3 regions of the Ruminococcus sp. 1001136sp1_2201st1_G3_2201SCRN_220225 genome follow, and region 3 is predicted to be linked to each of the others. Evidence: riboswitches for the same ligand, from Rfam matches in the RefSeq annotation. Region 3 holds a riboswitch; each other region holds the start of a gene.
What was found. Region 3 has a riboswitch for tetrahydrofolate ahead of AB5642_RS06795 (folate family ECF transporter S component). Riboswitches for the same ligand answer to the same signal wherever they lie in the genome.
Positions count from the first base shown of each region.

Region 1: another riboswitch for tetrahydrofolate. It lies ahead of AB5642_RS13790 (folate family ECF transporter S component); the one in region 3 lies ahead of AB5642_RS06795 (folate family ECF transporter S component).
Region 2: another riboswitch for tetrahydrofolate. It lies ahead of folE (GTP cyclohydrolase I FolE); the one in region 3 lies ahead of AB5642_RS06795 (folate family ECF transporter S component).

Region 1 is NZ_JBCOME010000043.1:28,956-34,129, reverse strand. It holds gene AB5642_RS13800 (GDSL-type esterase/lipase family protein) at 1-96, shown strand, start outside; gene AB5642_RS13795 (N-acetyltransferase) at 386-1,141, shown strand; gene AB5642_RS13790 (folate family ECF transporter S component) at 1,352-1,912, opposite strand; THF riboswitch at 1,999-2,100, opposite strand; gene AB5642_RS13785 (hypothetical protein) at 2,290-2,514, shown strand; gene AB5642_RS13780 (hypothetical protein) at 2,511-3,668, shown strand; gene AB5642_RS13775 (Xaa-Pro dipeptidase) at 3,649-4,539, opposite strand; gene AB5642_RS13770 (DUF6783 domain-containing protein) at 4,543-4,692, opposite strand; gene AB5642_RS13765 (DUF6783 domain-containing protein) at 4,624-4,830, shown strand; gene AB5642_RS13760 (alanyl-tRNA editing protein) at 4,838-5,174, opposite strand, start outside.
Region 2 is NZ_JBCOME010000063.1:16,589-21,762, reverse strand. It holds gene AB5642_RS16890 (serpin family protein) at 1-1,045, opposite strand, end outside; gene AB5642_RS16885 (8-oxo-dGTP diphosphatase) at 1,154-1,615, opposite strand; gene AB5642_RS16880 (aminopeptidase P family protein) at 1,721-3,508, opposite strand; THF riboswitch at 3,642-3,738, shown strand; gene folE (GTP cyclohydrolase I FolE) at 3,990-4,547, shown strand; gene AB5642_RS16870 (HD domain-containing protein) at 4,544-5,041, shown strand; gene folP (dihydropteroate synthase) at 5,081-5,174, shown strand, end outside.
Region 3 is NZ_JBCOME010000015.1:103-5,276, forward strand. It holds gene AB5642_RS06780 (RNA polymerase sigma factor) at 126-683, shown strand; gene AB5642_RS06785 (DUF4179 domain-containing protein) at 680-2,065, shown strand; gene AB5642_RS06790 (helix-turn-helix transcriptional regulator) at 2,221-2,376, shown strand; gene AB5642_RS06795 (folate family ECF transporter S component) at 2,529-3,095, opposite strand; THF riboswitch at 3,167-3,264, opposite strand; gene galE (UDP-glucose 4-epimerase GalE) at 3,459-4,475, shown strand; gene AB5642_RS06805 (MFS transporter) at 4,720-5,174, shown strand, end outside.

The sequences.
Region 1 (5,174 bases), on a different contig from region 3:
GAAATTACTACAGATGGGATTCACCTTACTGAGCAGGGACAAAAATTTCTGGCAGACAGATTGTATAAATTAATTTGCGGCTATTCACCGTACTAGTACATCGTTTTCGAAATAACTATACCACTCACTTGTCTGTGAATCCGATTGCACAGGTATAAAAGCCTCGGCGTAGCCCGCTACGCCTGCGTTTTTATACCTGCACACTCGAATTCACATCCTACGCGATTGGTATAGTTATTTACGAAACGATGTACTAGAGCGTGTTTGAAAAAGGCTTTCTGCAAGATGTGTAAAAAGCAATCTGTCTTATAACAGACTATTTTCAGTTGCATTGCTGGATACAATTATGTATAATGACCCTAAACTTATAAAAGAAGGTTTTTTTATGGATAAAATCATTAAAGAAATTGAAGATATGTCACTAAATGCATGGCCCTCCCATAAAATGGAGCTTTATGATGGATGGATTCTCCGTTTTTCCTATTTTTATACACATAGAACAAACAGTGTGGAGCAGTTCGGAACTTCTACCCTTTCCTGGAGGGAAAAGGTTTCTTTCTGCGAAGCAGAGTATGCCCGACTGGGCAGCCCTGCAATTTTTAAGATCAGTCCTCTGGTTTCTCCGGATTTTGATTATCTTCTGGAAAACCGCAACTACGAAATCCAGCATACAACAAATGTTATGGCAGCCTCACTGGATGGAGCAGATCTTTCTGCGCCTTGCGATCAGGTAACTCTTACTGACGATATTCCAGATATTTGGATTGAAAGTCTTTTTGATCTGAAAGGCACCATTAATCCTGTTCACCGTGCTGTAGTTCCATCCATGTATCATGCCATCGTAAAAGACACCGTATGCGCCTCCATCTGGAGTAACGGAAAAATTATTGCAACCGGGCTTGGCATTCTGGATCGAAATTATATTGGATTGTACGCTATCCATGTTCGCGAAGATTTCAGACACAAGGGTTATGCTCGTCAGATTTGTACTGCACTTCTAAAAGAAGGAAAAAAGAAAGGCGCAACTAAGGCCTATCTTCAGGTAGTAGAGGGAAACACTCCAGCACGTAATCTTTATGAATCACTTGGACTTCATTATCTCTACACCTATTGGTTCCGGGTTCAGACACATACAAACTGAAAACTTTTCAGAGCATGTTTAAAAAAGGCTGCGATCAGTGTTTATCCTGATCACAGCCTTTTATTTGGGAATCGTATTTTTTGACTTATTCAACAAGTTGATTTCTCAAACAATCAACTTTCCAGTAAGTACATTGCTTCATAATCCATCTTATGCCATATTATTTAATTTGGGGTTTTGTATATAATTCAGCTCCTGGACTGCTGCCATTTATACGGTCTTCTTCTCCAGCTTAGCAGGTCTTATGTTTCCTACAACCATGCCTGTAAGCGGGCTGAAATAAAGAAGACTGGTAAGTACGCAGTAGATTGGAGTCATGATTGCAAACTGTACAAGACGTCCTGGCATAATTGCATAGAAGTTTGCTCCGATCATTACCAATCCTGCAGTGGTCAGTCCAAGTGTTCCCACTACGCCAGAGACTGCAATTGCGACACACATAACAACAGTCTTTACTTTTCTGTTCTTTTCAGCCATTAGTTTTCCAGCCAGTCCGGGGATCACACCCCAGGCAACTGCTGATAAAGTAATCAGTGGATTAACTCCATAGCCTTTCATAAAACATCCAATGATATCGGCAACAGCACCTTCTACACCACCAGCTACAGGTCCCATCCAAAGACCTGCCAATACAGTGGCGACAGTTCCCAATGTAATTCGATATACACCAAGATCAATTACCAGAACGCGTGACAGCACAAGCTGGATTGCTACCAGCAGTGCAAGGAATACAAGAGTCTTAACACTCCATGTCTGTTTGTTTTTACGCATAAAAAAAACACCTCCATAATGATTAAAATAACAGAGTAGTTACCATAAATAATAATCCCTCCACATTATGAGATGTTCTCACATGTAGCAACGGGTGCGGAAAATATATCGTAAACAGTCCTGCTGCTTTTCGTTTCACGGCGACTCCCCAGCCAATGAACACTTGACGCATAAATTCCTACTTCGCTATTATTTATTTAAAATGATTATAGCACAAAATATAGAAATTTCAATATGTATTTGTTATAATATTCACATAAATAAATTAATCGTTACTGTTCACTGACAAATGTTTGTGCATACTCTCCTCTTTTTCGCATATTCTAAGAATATCTTCCCTTATATAGGAAAAATATTTGACAAAAAGGAGTGTTTCTATGAGTATAAAATCCACAAACAAATCATCTTGCCAAAAACAGCCGCCACTACAGAATCCTTACAATGTTTTTTATAATAATTACATGAATACAAATGCTACTACAGAATGTACAGGACTTGGCTATCGTATGCCGGATAACTCGGAGGAATGGAATGCCTGCCGAGAGGTTTTCGATTTTCTTCCTGTACCATTTCCGGATTCGGAGGATACAAAGCAACAATGAAAAATTTCACAAAACTATTACTTGGCTCTTTGGTACTGTTCTCTCTGTCAGGATGTACTGCCGGTGATATGATCACCAGCTATACTTCTATTTCTGATCAGAGTGAAACCACCTTACAGAACACTTCAGAAACACCCAAACAGCGTGTTTATATGGATGAAATCAAAGGAACCCTTAAGGATTTCACCGGTGCCACCCTGACTATGGAAAGCCAGGAACAAACTTACGTTTTTGATCTTTCTGAAGCAACTTTGGAATGCGAAGATGGCATGATCACTGGAGATGAAATCAGTGTCATTTATGAGGGGCAGCTCTCTAACAAGGATACCAGCACTGTAAAAGCATTGAAAGTAGTAGACGACTTTCACAAAAAGAATCAGCTGGAAGTACGAAAGGCCTATGGGGAAGTACAGAGTCTGACTCCAAATACCATTACCATAAAAAATAAAAAAGGCAAAACAGCCACCTATCCAATCACTGGAACTGAACAATATTATCAGAATGGCATCCGCACCGGTGTATGGGTATACATTCATTTTAAAGGCAAGTTTGCTTCCAGTCAGAATACCCAAAGTTCTTCTCTTAATGCCAGTCATCTGAAAGTACTAAGCATTTCAGATATTGATCCGCTTACACTTCCAGATCCAACACCAACACCAGATCCTGCACAGGTTTCTGCCGATGCCTCAGCAAAAGAACAGCAGATTCATGCAGAAATTCAGAATATTTCCCTGAATACACTCACAGTTCTTCCCTCTGGCTCTGACAGCACAATAAATGTAGACTTGTCTCAGATTCCTTCTTACTTTAAAGGTGGAACAGCACCAGGCTCCTATGTAACCATAACTTGCACTGGACAATTTCAGGGAAATTCACTGGATGGTGTTACTGTTACAGCAGTCACCGGTGATGATCCGGATTCTCTTGGAAGCCGTGAAATTACCAGCTCAGTCAGCGGTACAATTATAGGCCATACAGCAAATACCGTCACACTTCAAACTGGCGATGGCGCAACCATAACCTGCTTTACAGAAGGGGCAAAGGATACCTCCACCAGTAATATGGAATCCGGCGCAGGTATCTGCATTACCTTTGATCCTACAAAATCCAAAAATTCCAACATTTATACATCTATCAAGATTCAGGACGCCTGAAGGTGTCCTGAATCCTTTTCTCTCCATCTGCCAGCCAGGCTCTCACATCCCCGGATTCTCCCAGAATGTCCATAAATGCCTGGTATTCATCCATTAAGCCCTTCCCATGTAAGACCATATAAGCTCCTGCATCACTTCCAAGAGCCACCTTTGCTCGGTACTTGTATGCCAGACGAAGGTTCTTTGCGGCCAGTTCTATAATAGGATCAAGCACTGATTCCTTATATCTTCCACATCCACGAAGATTTCGAATTGTCACAAGAGTAGGAACCCATACACTATCACTGTCAGCTAATTCTATGATTGTTTCCGGATCAATATAATTTCCATGTTCTACTGAATCCACACCAGCTTCCACAGCTGCCTGTACGCCATAAATTCCATTGGTATGGCTCATCACCGCCAACCCTTCTTCATGGGCAATATGTACCATCTCGCAGACTTCCTTCCTGTCTAAAGGCGTTCCAGTAATCTGTCCATGGTTATTAAAATCCAGAAGTCCTGTGGTCATAATTTTAATAAAATCTGCCCCTTTGTTTTTCGCTTCTTTCAAAAGGACATGGTATTCTTTCATAGTGTCAAAACCTTTTCCCACGATAGAGCCATAGTGTCCATTTTTATGGATGGCAAAAACAGGAGTACGATAATCAATTCCATATTCTGGTGCCAGTTTCCTGGCTCTTTCCGATACTCCTAATGCATCTCCACCATCTCTTACAAATACAATCCCCAGCTCTTCATAAGCTTTCAAATGTTTCCGTATCACTTCATCGTTTACATGATCCTTATGAATAGAAATTGCATCTTTATAATTCAGTCCATCCATGATCAGGTGCGCATGACACTCTCCAAACATTTCTTCATATAACACTGATTATCTTGAAAAATAATTCAGCTTTTCCTTTCTTCCGCAGAGCGTGTTTGAAAAAAGGACTTCTGCAAGATGTTCGTCACAATTTGTGGGAGATTTTGTCCGGAGGAGGGCGTCGTAGCGAGCTACGACAACCGAATTCGAGCAAAATATACCGCAAAGTGGGGCGTACAGATTGTGGGAATGCTTTTTCAAACACGCTCTAATACGGATTTTTTCAATCCTCTTTTATTCTTTATTGCAACTATTCAGCGGGTGCTATTCCGCAAGGTGCTTTTGCGAAGGAACTGAACAACTGCTATTTATTTTCGAAAAAGGCTCGAATTTCTTTCTCGGAAGCCTGCACAGACCCCTGTACAAAGAAAGGCTTACCGCCTCCCCTGCCATTCAATACTGCATTCATCTCTTTTGTAAACTGACGTAAGTCTCCGTCTTTTTCTCCCATAGCATACTTATAGCTTCCATCTGCATTCCTGGAGAATACTGCACAACGCCCCTTACAAACCTGTAAAATTGCATCTGTAAGCTTCTGAACGCTTCCTGCTTCCATTCCTTCCTGGAATAAAACCACATTCTCTTTTTCTTTCCATTTAGCAGCTTCGCCAACGATAAATTCTTCTTCTAACGCATGTACT
Region 2 (5,174 bases), on a different contig from region 3:
CTAGTTCCAGCTTTGTTTTCTGTAAAACAGAACTGACATGGACCGCTTTATCTGCAATGCCTGAAAAATCAGCATCGTCCGAAAAAACATTCTCAAGTCCTATTCTACTGAGGATATCACTTAACTCAGCGGTTGTTTCAAAATTCAGCTTAGGCATTTTACAATTAACTTCATCGTATTCCGGTTCTGATTCCAGAAGACCTTCAATATCCAGCTCATCAAGAGTAAAATCTCCTTCTGCTTTCGGCAAAATTCCAATGAAACTCAGATTATTTGCATAGTATTTTTCAAATGCTGTTGCCGCATCATTTTCATAGTAATTATCACCGATGCTTGTCATGTACTTTGTTTCTTCGTTATCGCCGAATTTTTCTTTTTCATCAGAAACATCCCATGGATCCTGGGACCATCCGGATTCGAAATACAATGAATTGGTGAGACACAATTCACTGTTTTCATTAAGCATGTCAGGTTTCATAATTTCCGGAATCAGCCCATCTGTATTTTCATTGCACCATGCATTAATAGTATTGCATGTGTTTTCTTTATCAGAAAAATCAAGAATTTCCGCCTCTGCTTCAAAATTATCTTCTGCATTTTTTTGAAATTGGTCCTGCAGAGTCAGTCCCCGATTTACCCATAAAGCATCTGCAATTTTTAATTTCGATGTATAACCATAATTTTCGTCTTCTGTATTATAGCTTTTAATTACATTCATATACTTTCTGGCATATGCTGCAAAATCATCGGTTCCTAAATATTCATTTAATGCGTTTTTCGTTTCGCCCTTGGCACCTTCTGCAATCATGCCAAGGGCGAAGTTAAGGCTTGTGGGGCTGAACATTATATTGGAATCCTGATTTTCTTTGGCTATTTCATCTGTAAGGTTAATAGAATTCTGCAGATTAACTGATTTATCAAGATCAATGTTCTTTTCAGCTGCATTTAATTCTGCGTGACTGGCTGTGGCAGCATATGCATGGATTGGAGGAGCCATGGTTGTCATGAACGTCAGTGCTCCGGCAAAAAGTTTTATTTTATTCATGTATAACCTCCTTGTACGGTCGATAAAGTCCTTTTAGCAAAGGTTTTCTGCAAGTTTCTGTTTTATTTTAACATATTTGTTTCTTCTTTCTGTTATATTAATTTTCATTTAGTATAAGCGAATTTCCGTATTTACAAGCATTTCTCCCTCATATTGTAGTTTAACAGAGAAAAAACGTTTTTCCTCTGAAAGAAGCAGGTTCAGAAAAACTTTATCACCTTCCCATGTAGGAAGCTCTGGCACTATTTTCTTATCAACCCAGCATAGTTCGCCTTCATTGCATTCAATCAGTTCCCCGGTATATCCATCGGCTGTAAATACACACATAAGCTCAGATTCACATTCGCTGTTTATAAAGGTTACCAGGCCACGAAATTTGTAGGAAGTAAGTGTGAGTCCTGTTTCTTCTTTTACTTCACGCAGAAGACATTCTTCAGGGGATTCCTGATTTTCTGTATGTCCACCTACACCAATCCATTTGCCTTCGTTCATGTCATTTTGCTTTTTTACTCTGTGAAGCATCAAATATTTGCCATCGTTTTCGATATAGCATAAAGTAGTTATTGTCATTTATTCTCCTTCCCGCAGGCACTGCTTTTTTCTGTAAAATATAAAACAAGGGCGATGCATATCAGTTTTATACATGCCCCTGTTTACTGTTTTAAATGATTAGCTTCAGATTTCGCGTGTAGCTTCTTTCAGCCATTCTTTTTCCTCTTCTTCCAGATATGGAGAAATCTTTTTATATACCTGTGCATGATAATTATTAAGAAGTGCCCGTTCCTGCACAGTCATCAGCTCGGGAACAACAGCATCCAGATCAAACGGTACCATAGTCAGATGTTCAAAGCACATGAACTGGCCAAATGAGGTTTTCTCTGCTTTTTTGCATACGAGCAGGTTTTCGTGGCGGATTCCATATTGGTTTTCCACATAGTATCCAGGCTCATCTGATGTGATCATACCCTCTTCCAGTACTGCATTATCTCCCTGAATAATTCTCCAGCGGAAGCTGTTTGGTCCTTCATGAACATTCAGAAGATAACCAACTCCATGTCCTGTTCCATGATTAAAATCCTGTCCCATTTCCCATAACGGACCACGCGCCAGATAATCCAGATTTACACCAGTACAGCCATAACGGAATTTGGCATTTCCAAGGTTCAGCATGCCACGTAAAACAGCGGTAAAATATTTCTTCTGCTCGTCATTCACAGAGCCCATAACAATTGTGCGGGTGGTATCTGTAGTACCTTCGTAATAGTGTCCGCCTGTGTCTGCCAGAAGGAAATTGCCAGGCTCAATGGCAATATCTGTCTCTGGTGTGGCAGAATAATGGTTGATTGCAGCATGAATGCCATAAGAAATAATGGGGTCAAAGCTGTTGTCGATAAAGTTCTCCTGCTGGGCACGGAAGCTGTACAGCTTCTCTCCTGCGCTTAACTCTGTCATTGTAATTTTGCCAACATTTTTCTTTAGCCAGCAGATGAATTTGGTAAGCGCAACTCCGTCTTTGATATGAGCGATACGTTCATTTTCTACTTCTACTGGATTTTTAATTGATTTTGGAAGAAAAGTCAGGTTGGCTTCATCCAGAATCGTTACTTCCTTCGGAATACTGTTTACCAGACGACAGTTGGCTTTCTTTTTACAAAGAAGAACTGTCATGTCTTTCTCAAATGTTTTTACATATTCATAAATGCTGTCATAGGGCAGAATGGTTACGCCATCCTTAGATAATGCGTCCAGAATTGAAGCCGAAAATGCTTTTTCATTTGCAAACAGCCTGATTTCTGTTTTTGTCATTATCAGATAAGAGAGAACAACCGGACAGCAATGTACATCGCCGCCACGAATATTCAGCAGCCATGCAATGTCATCCAGAGAAGTCAGTACAAATCCATCTGCACCTTTCTCTTCCATTGATTTACGGATTCTTGCACATTTGTCAGCACGGGATTCGCCTGCCCATTTTACATCCAGTTCCATAACCGGTTCACAGGAAAGTGCCGGACGATCTTCCCAGATTTCTCCTACCAGATCAGAATCCGTCTGAAGAGTGGCTCCTTTTTTTGCAAGAAGTTCGGTCAGTTCATCTGCTTCTTCGGCGCTGACGGTTCTTCCGTCAAAACCAAGGCACATTCCCTCGCCTAATTTTTCTTCCAGAAACTGGTGCACAGTGGGAACATCTGGTTCTCCCATTTTAAAAAGCTCTACACCCGTTCCCTCCAGCTGTGCGGCCGCCTGGATGAAATATCTTCCATCTGTCCACAATCCAGCCATATCCTGCATGATGACTGCTCTGCCGGCAGATCCGGTAAAACCTGTAATATATTTTCTGCACTTAAAGTATTCTCCTACATATTCAGATGCATGAAAATCATCTGTGGGAACAAGATAAGCATCTATTTTCTTCTCTGCCATTACTTCCCGAAGTGCGGTGATTCGTTCTTTAACTGTCATAAAACTGACTCCTTCCAGTGAATTTTGTCTATTCCTATTATAATATCCACGTTACCCTTTCGCAACCTGTTTAAGAAAAAACACTTTTCTATTCCCAAAAGACGTGATATACTAACTTTCGAAATGAATGATATGCAAAATAGGATTTTATGCGTCAAGTGTTCGGTGAATGGGGAGTTGTCACTGAAACGAAAAGCACGTCTTACGGTATATTATCCGCACCCGTTGCAAGCACTATAAGAGGGATATCTCATATTGTGTCAGAGCCTGCCCGAAAGGAGCTTTCTGCAAGATGCACATTGCGATTTGTGGAAACGTTTTTTAACAGGCTCAAGGGAATGTTTTCGACATACATTCTATCACAATTGGAGATATCCTTTTTTGCGTATTAAGCAGGCAGATATTCGAATTCGAAAATCCTTCCCCGGTTTTATCAAAAAAGGATAGTCTCCGCAATCAAATACAAAGGAGGTTATTTTTAATGGTTGACAAACAAAAAGTAGAACAGGCCATCCGCCTGCTTCTGGAAGGAATCGGTGAGGATATTACCCGGGAGGGACTGATTGATACTCCCGACAGAATTGCACGTATGTGCGAGGAAATTTACGGTGGTCTCGATCAGGAAGCAGATCACCATTTACTGAAGCAGTTTCCAGTAGAAAATAATGAGATCGTATTGGAAAAAGATATTACTTTTTACTCTATGTGCGAGCATCATCTGATGCCTTTTTATGGTAAGGCGCACCTGGCTTATATTCCCGATGGAAAAGTCACAGGATTAAGCAAGCTGGCACGTACGGTAGAGGTTTATGCCAGAAGACCGCAGATCCAGGAACGCCTCACAGTACAGATTGCGGACGCTCTGGAGCGTGCCCTCTCTCCGAAGGGAATTATGGTTATGCTGGAAGCAGAACACACCTGCATGACCATGCGAGGCGTTAAAAAGCCAGGAAGCAAAACAATTACAACTGTAACCCGCGGAGCCTTCAAAGAAGATAAGGAGCTGCAGAAAATGTTCCTTTCCATGGTCGGAAAATGAGCAGTTCTTTTTCTGAAACAAACCGTATTTCTTTAATCTGGCGGCATCCCCTTTATCAAAAGCACTGTGAGAAAATACAGGAGCTTGAAAAAGATCGTATTTTCTGCAGACATACGCCGGAACACTTTCTGGATGTTGCCAGGCTGATGTATATTTATTCTCTGGAAAACAAGCTTAATCTGTCCAGGGAAATCATTTATGCCACTGCTCTTCTTCATGACATTGGCCGTGCGCAGCAATATCTGTCGGGTATTTCTCATGACATTGCAGGAGCTGAAATAGCCGGAAAGATTCTGGCAGATCTGCATTTTACAGAGCAGGAAAAAGAGGAAATATTATCTGCGATCAGTCAGCACAGGACGGATGGATCTGATAATGTGTTGGCTATGCTGCTATATAAGGCTGATAAAAAGTCCAGAAATTGTTTTTCATGTTCAGCAGCTTCAGAATGTTACTGGCCTTCTGAGAAAAAAAATCTGACAATTGAATATTAAGCCTTCTAAAAAATCTAACAGAAAGGATGGTTTCTATTTATGAAAATTGGAAATCGTTTTTTTGATACACAAAATCACACTTATATAATGGGAATTTTAAATATTACTCCTGATTCTTTTTCCGATGGCGGGA
Region 3 (5,174 bases):
CCACTATTTTTTACGATATATAATATGAATGGAAATATTTTTATTCAAAAAGGCGCCTTATCTGTTGCTGGTCAGATTATGGACAGTGACTTTTATCTTAAAGAAACCCGGAGGACAACCTGTAAATGAATGATGATGAAATTATAAATCTGTTTTTGAAAAGAGATGAGAATGGAATTATAGAATTGAGTACTAAGTATCATCCCTATTGCTACAAGATTGCCTGGAATTTATTAGCGAATAGAGAAGATGCCGAGGAATGTCTGAATGATACCTGGTTTTCAGTATGGTCACAGATTCCTCCTACGCATCCTCCTGTATTGGCACACTTTTGCGGTCGGATTACAAGAAATCTTAGTATTGACCGTATAAGAAAAAAGTTTGCAGGCAAGCGCCCGGATGTTCATATGGCAGATGTTATGGATGAAATGGAGCAGCTAAATGTAACTTATACCGTGGAAGAACAGCTGGCAGAAAAAGAACTGATGGAAACCATAAATCGTTTTTTGGAAGAGATGTCTCCAAAGGACAGATATATTTTTGTACGAAGATACTGGTTTTTGGATCCTGTTTCTGCAATATCCAAAAGGCATCATATGTCAGTGGGAAGCGTGAAAATGAATTTATACAGAAACCGGAAAAAGCTGTTGAAACTGTTGGAAAAAGAAGGAGGACGCATATGAAAAAGTTTGATTTTTCAAAAGAATTTGGTAATATTGATCCGAAATATATAGAGGAAGCAGAGCGGGAATGGAGTGACAAAAAGGAAAACTGGAGACCAAAATGGTGGAGCAAAGCAGCAGCTGCCTGTGTGATTGTCACCTTGGGTTCTGTTATCTTTTCTAATCCGCATATCCAGGCTTCAATAAAAAATATTACATTGTCCATAGGAGAAACCCTTGGTTTCCCCAAAAGCATTGAATCTTATACGGAAGTGTTGAATACCTCTAAGGAAGACAAAGGAATTACTGTAACATTAAAAGAAGTGGTTCTGGATAATGGGGTTCTGTTAACAAAGGTGCATGCAGAAAAAACATCTTCCGGGCAAAAGGGCACGGATGATGTCCAGGATGCCTGGACCTTTGCCAATACACAGCTTAACATTGATTATCAGAAAACTACAATAAATGGACAGAAAATTGAAGAATACGAAAGCGGACACTATCTGCCGTATTCGGATGAGGATTTACTAAATACCGGACTGGATGAAAATGTCTATGATGCTGTTCTGGAATCCCGCTTTTCCCTTGATGAGGATTTGGGAGAAAATCCGGAAGTACATTTGGTACTTGGTGCTTATCAAAATGAAAATCTTGGCGAAGATTATTTTGCAGAATTTGAGTTTGATTTTTCTATTCCTCATGCGGAGCTTATGAAACAGACAGTTCATAAAAAGCTAGAAGATATTTCTATTAAAACAGAAGAAGGAACCGTGAAATTAACAGACTTTTCCATGAATAAACTGCAAAGTATAATTGCGGCAGAAATTCCGGAAGAACTTGAGGAAAAGCTGTATAAAGGTAATGAGATGATGCTTATGGGGACAGACAGTAAAGGAAATCAGGTACAGTATGAACTGCGCAGTAATTCAGCAGATGGTAAATCTCAATGGAGTTTTAAAACCAGTTTCTGGGGCATGTATCAGCTGGATTCTGACGGTCCGGTTCTTTTACTCCCGGATATTGACAGCGATTATCTGGAATTACAGCTTTATACCAGAGAGCCTTATATGGCTGCTGCAGACACTATCTGGGTTGATGACGATTTTGTAGAAATTGGTGAGACTACAGAAGAAGTGGAAGAAGTTCCAGAGGATACTTTGGAGGGAGAAAATCCGTCAGATGCAGAGGAGCCGATTGAAACTCAAATTATCGGAGGGGCAGTAGCTCCCACAGAAGTAAGGCTTCAAGACGATACAGACCAGAAAGAAAATACCGACGCAGCAAATAAAACGGATGAAGATTATGGAACCGAAGAAAGCGCATATGATGGAACTACAGGTGAAATCACTGCAGAATCTGACTGGACACCTGTCGGTGAAAAAATAAGGATTCAGATTAAGTAGAGAAACGTGAATCTTCTTAAAAAATACCATGTCAAAGAAGCTTTGCATACCTGTTTTTTCCACTGTAAAAGGTAAATTGCTTTTCATTAGGCAGAATTTTTTATATAATCCAAGTGAGAAGCAAAACCGATTGGAAGAACAGGAGCAGAGCAAATATGAACATTGGAACGCAGATATTAAAAATACGAAAAGAAAAGGCGCTGACTCAGGAGGAATTTGGAAAAATATTTCATGTTACCAGACAGACTGTGTCTAATTGGGAGAATGAAAAGAGATTCACGTTCATGGAAAAACAAATTCGTGCGATTTGACCAGATTGTGGGGAAAGCTGTTGTAAGATACTATCCTTCTTTTAAGTGGTTAGGATAATAAGAAACGCGAATATCAGTGGCTTATTTAGTACTGGAATATTCGCGTTTTTTATTTGATATCGCAAAGTTTTTATATTTTCAAATATATGTAATCAGTTGGCAGCCGGTTTTCTAAAAAGATTAAAAATTCCTGTCTGCTCAATCAATCTTGTGATGGTAAAGAAGATAAAGGAATCGATTGGCCACATGATCAGGTTCTTTACAGTACGCATTGGGAGGATTGCAAGGAATCCTTTTCCGTATAGCATGTCCAGCCATAAGGTATTTAACAGAACATTTACAATCAGAACGACAACCAGTTTTGCAATCAGCACGCGACGGAAAGTGAGCTTATGTTTGTAGTAAAAACATCCATAAATAAATGCCGCGAGCATTGCGTTAAAGGTGAACCCAAAGAAAAATGGACCATCAGGGCGGATAAAGAATTTCACAGTATCCAGCACACCGGCAAACAAACATCCGGTAATGGGTCCAAACAGATAATCAGCAATCTGGTTTGGAATACCGGAAAATCCAATTTTTACATAGGGACCGATATTGATAGAAGCAACTGAATTTAAAATCAGTGCCAGGGCAGCAAGCATTGCACAGACTGCCAGGGTAGAAGTGGTTTTCAGCTCTTTGGCTGAGGTGAGAAACATGTTCTTTGTTTTCTCCATAAAAAAATTACCTCCTTTTCTTTTTTCGCTCACAATAGGAGATAATTTATGGATTCATATTTATCTTCTGTTGCAGCGAGAAGCAATCCACGAACCGCAAGATTTCTCTTTTCGTCCTCCGGCAACTCTCCATCCGGAAGGCACTTTACGCTCATGAATTTACTCTGCATTACTTTACATGGGGCAGTATATAGCATATTATTGGAAAAAGCAAGAAAAAAATATATAAAAATATAAGTTTTTGCAATTAAGAAAACAGACAAGAAATCGTGGCATTTTCTCCATATTTTCTAAAACTTTGTCCATATGTTTTTACAAAAATCAGACTATAATAAAAGAAAAAACCGTTCAGGAGGAATCATTATGGCAATTTTAGTTACAGGTGGTGCTGGTTATATTGGAAGCCACACGGTAGTGGAGCTTCAGAATGCAGGATATGATGTTGTGGTACTGGACAATTTAAGCAATGCAAGTGAAAAAGCACTGGACAGAGTATCAAAAATCACAGGAAAACCAGTGAAGTTTTATAAGGCAGATATTCTGGACAGAGATGCTTTAAATGATATTTTTGATAAGGAAACTATTGAGTCCTGTATCCATTTTGCAGGTTTGAAGGCAGTTGGAGAATCTGTGGTTAAGCCCTGGGAGTATTATGAAAATAACATAGCAGGCACTTTAACTCTGGTTGATGTAATGAGAAAACATAATGTGAAAAATATTATTTTCTCTTCTTCAGCAACTGTATATGGAGATCCGGCGCAGATTCCGATTACAGAAGAATGCCCAAAGGGACAGTGTACGAATCCGTATGGCTGGACAAAATCCATGCTGGAACAAGTGCTTACCGATATCCAGAAAGCAGATCCAGAATGGAATGTTATGCTTCTTCGTTACTTTAATCCAATTGGCGCACATAAGAGTGGAACAATTGGAGAGAACCCAAATGGCATTCCCAATAACCTTATGCCATATATTACACAGGTAGCAGTTGGTAAGCTGAAGGAACTTGGTGTATTTGGAAATGATTATGATACTCCGGATGGAACTGGTGTAAGAGACTATATTCATGTTGTGGATCTGGCAAAGGGGCATGTAAAAGCGCTTAAGAAAATCGGGGAAAATCCTGGGCTTGCGATTTACAATCTGGGAACCGGAAAGGGCTATAGTGTTCTTGATATTGTAAAGAATTTTGAAGCGGCAACTGGTGTGAAAATTCCATATGTGATCAAACCTCGCCGAGCCGGAGATATTGCAACTTGTTATTGTGATGCATCTAAGGCAGAAAAAGAGCTTGGCTGGAAAGCAGAGAACGGTATCCGTGAGATGTGTGAAGATTCCTGGAGATGGCAGTCTAATAATCCGCAGGGATATGAAGAATAGGATGTATATTTAAAATAAGAGAGCTGTAAGATGCAGCCCTCTTATTTTTTTGAATAATTGACCTTATGTTATAAATGAACGCATTTTTTATCCTGAAATATTCTATTTTTTAAAATTCTACAATTTTGTGCATGTTTTGTTAAATGTTGTTTATGTAATTTTGGGAAAGATAAAGATATAATTATATTCGGATTAAGGAAGTACGAAAATAAACCTGAAAAAACAGGAGAAAGAGAAGGAAAACATGGAAGAAAAAAGATATTTGAAATGGTACAACAAAGTCGGATACGGTTCCGGAGATGTGGCTGGAAATGTGGTATATGCATTCCTTTCCACCTTCGTAATGCTCTATCTGACCAATACTGTTGGATTGAACCCGGGTATTGTAGGAACATTGATTGCAGTATCAAAACTGTTTGATGGAGTGACCGATATTTTCTTCGGCTCTATGATTGATAAGACAAAAACAAAAATGGGAAAAGCAAAACCTTGGATGCTGTATGGTTATATCGGCTGTGCAGTTACTTTGATCGGTGTATTTGCAATTCCGGAAAGTCTTGGACAGACAGCGCAGTATGCATGGTTCTTTATTGCATATTCCCTGTTAAATGCAGTGTTCTATACAGCAAATAACATTGCATATTCAGCTCTTACAGCTCTGATTACCAAAAACAGCAAAGAACGTGTAGAAATGGGATC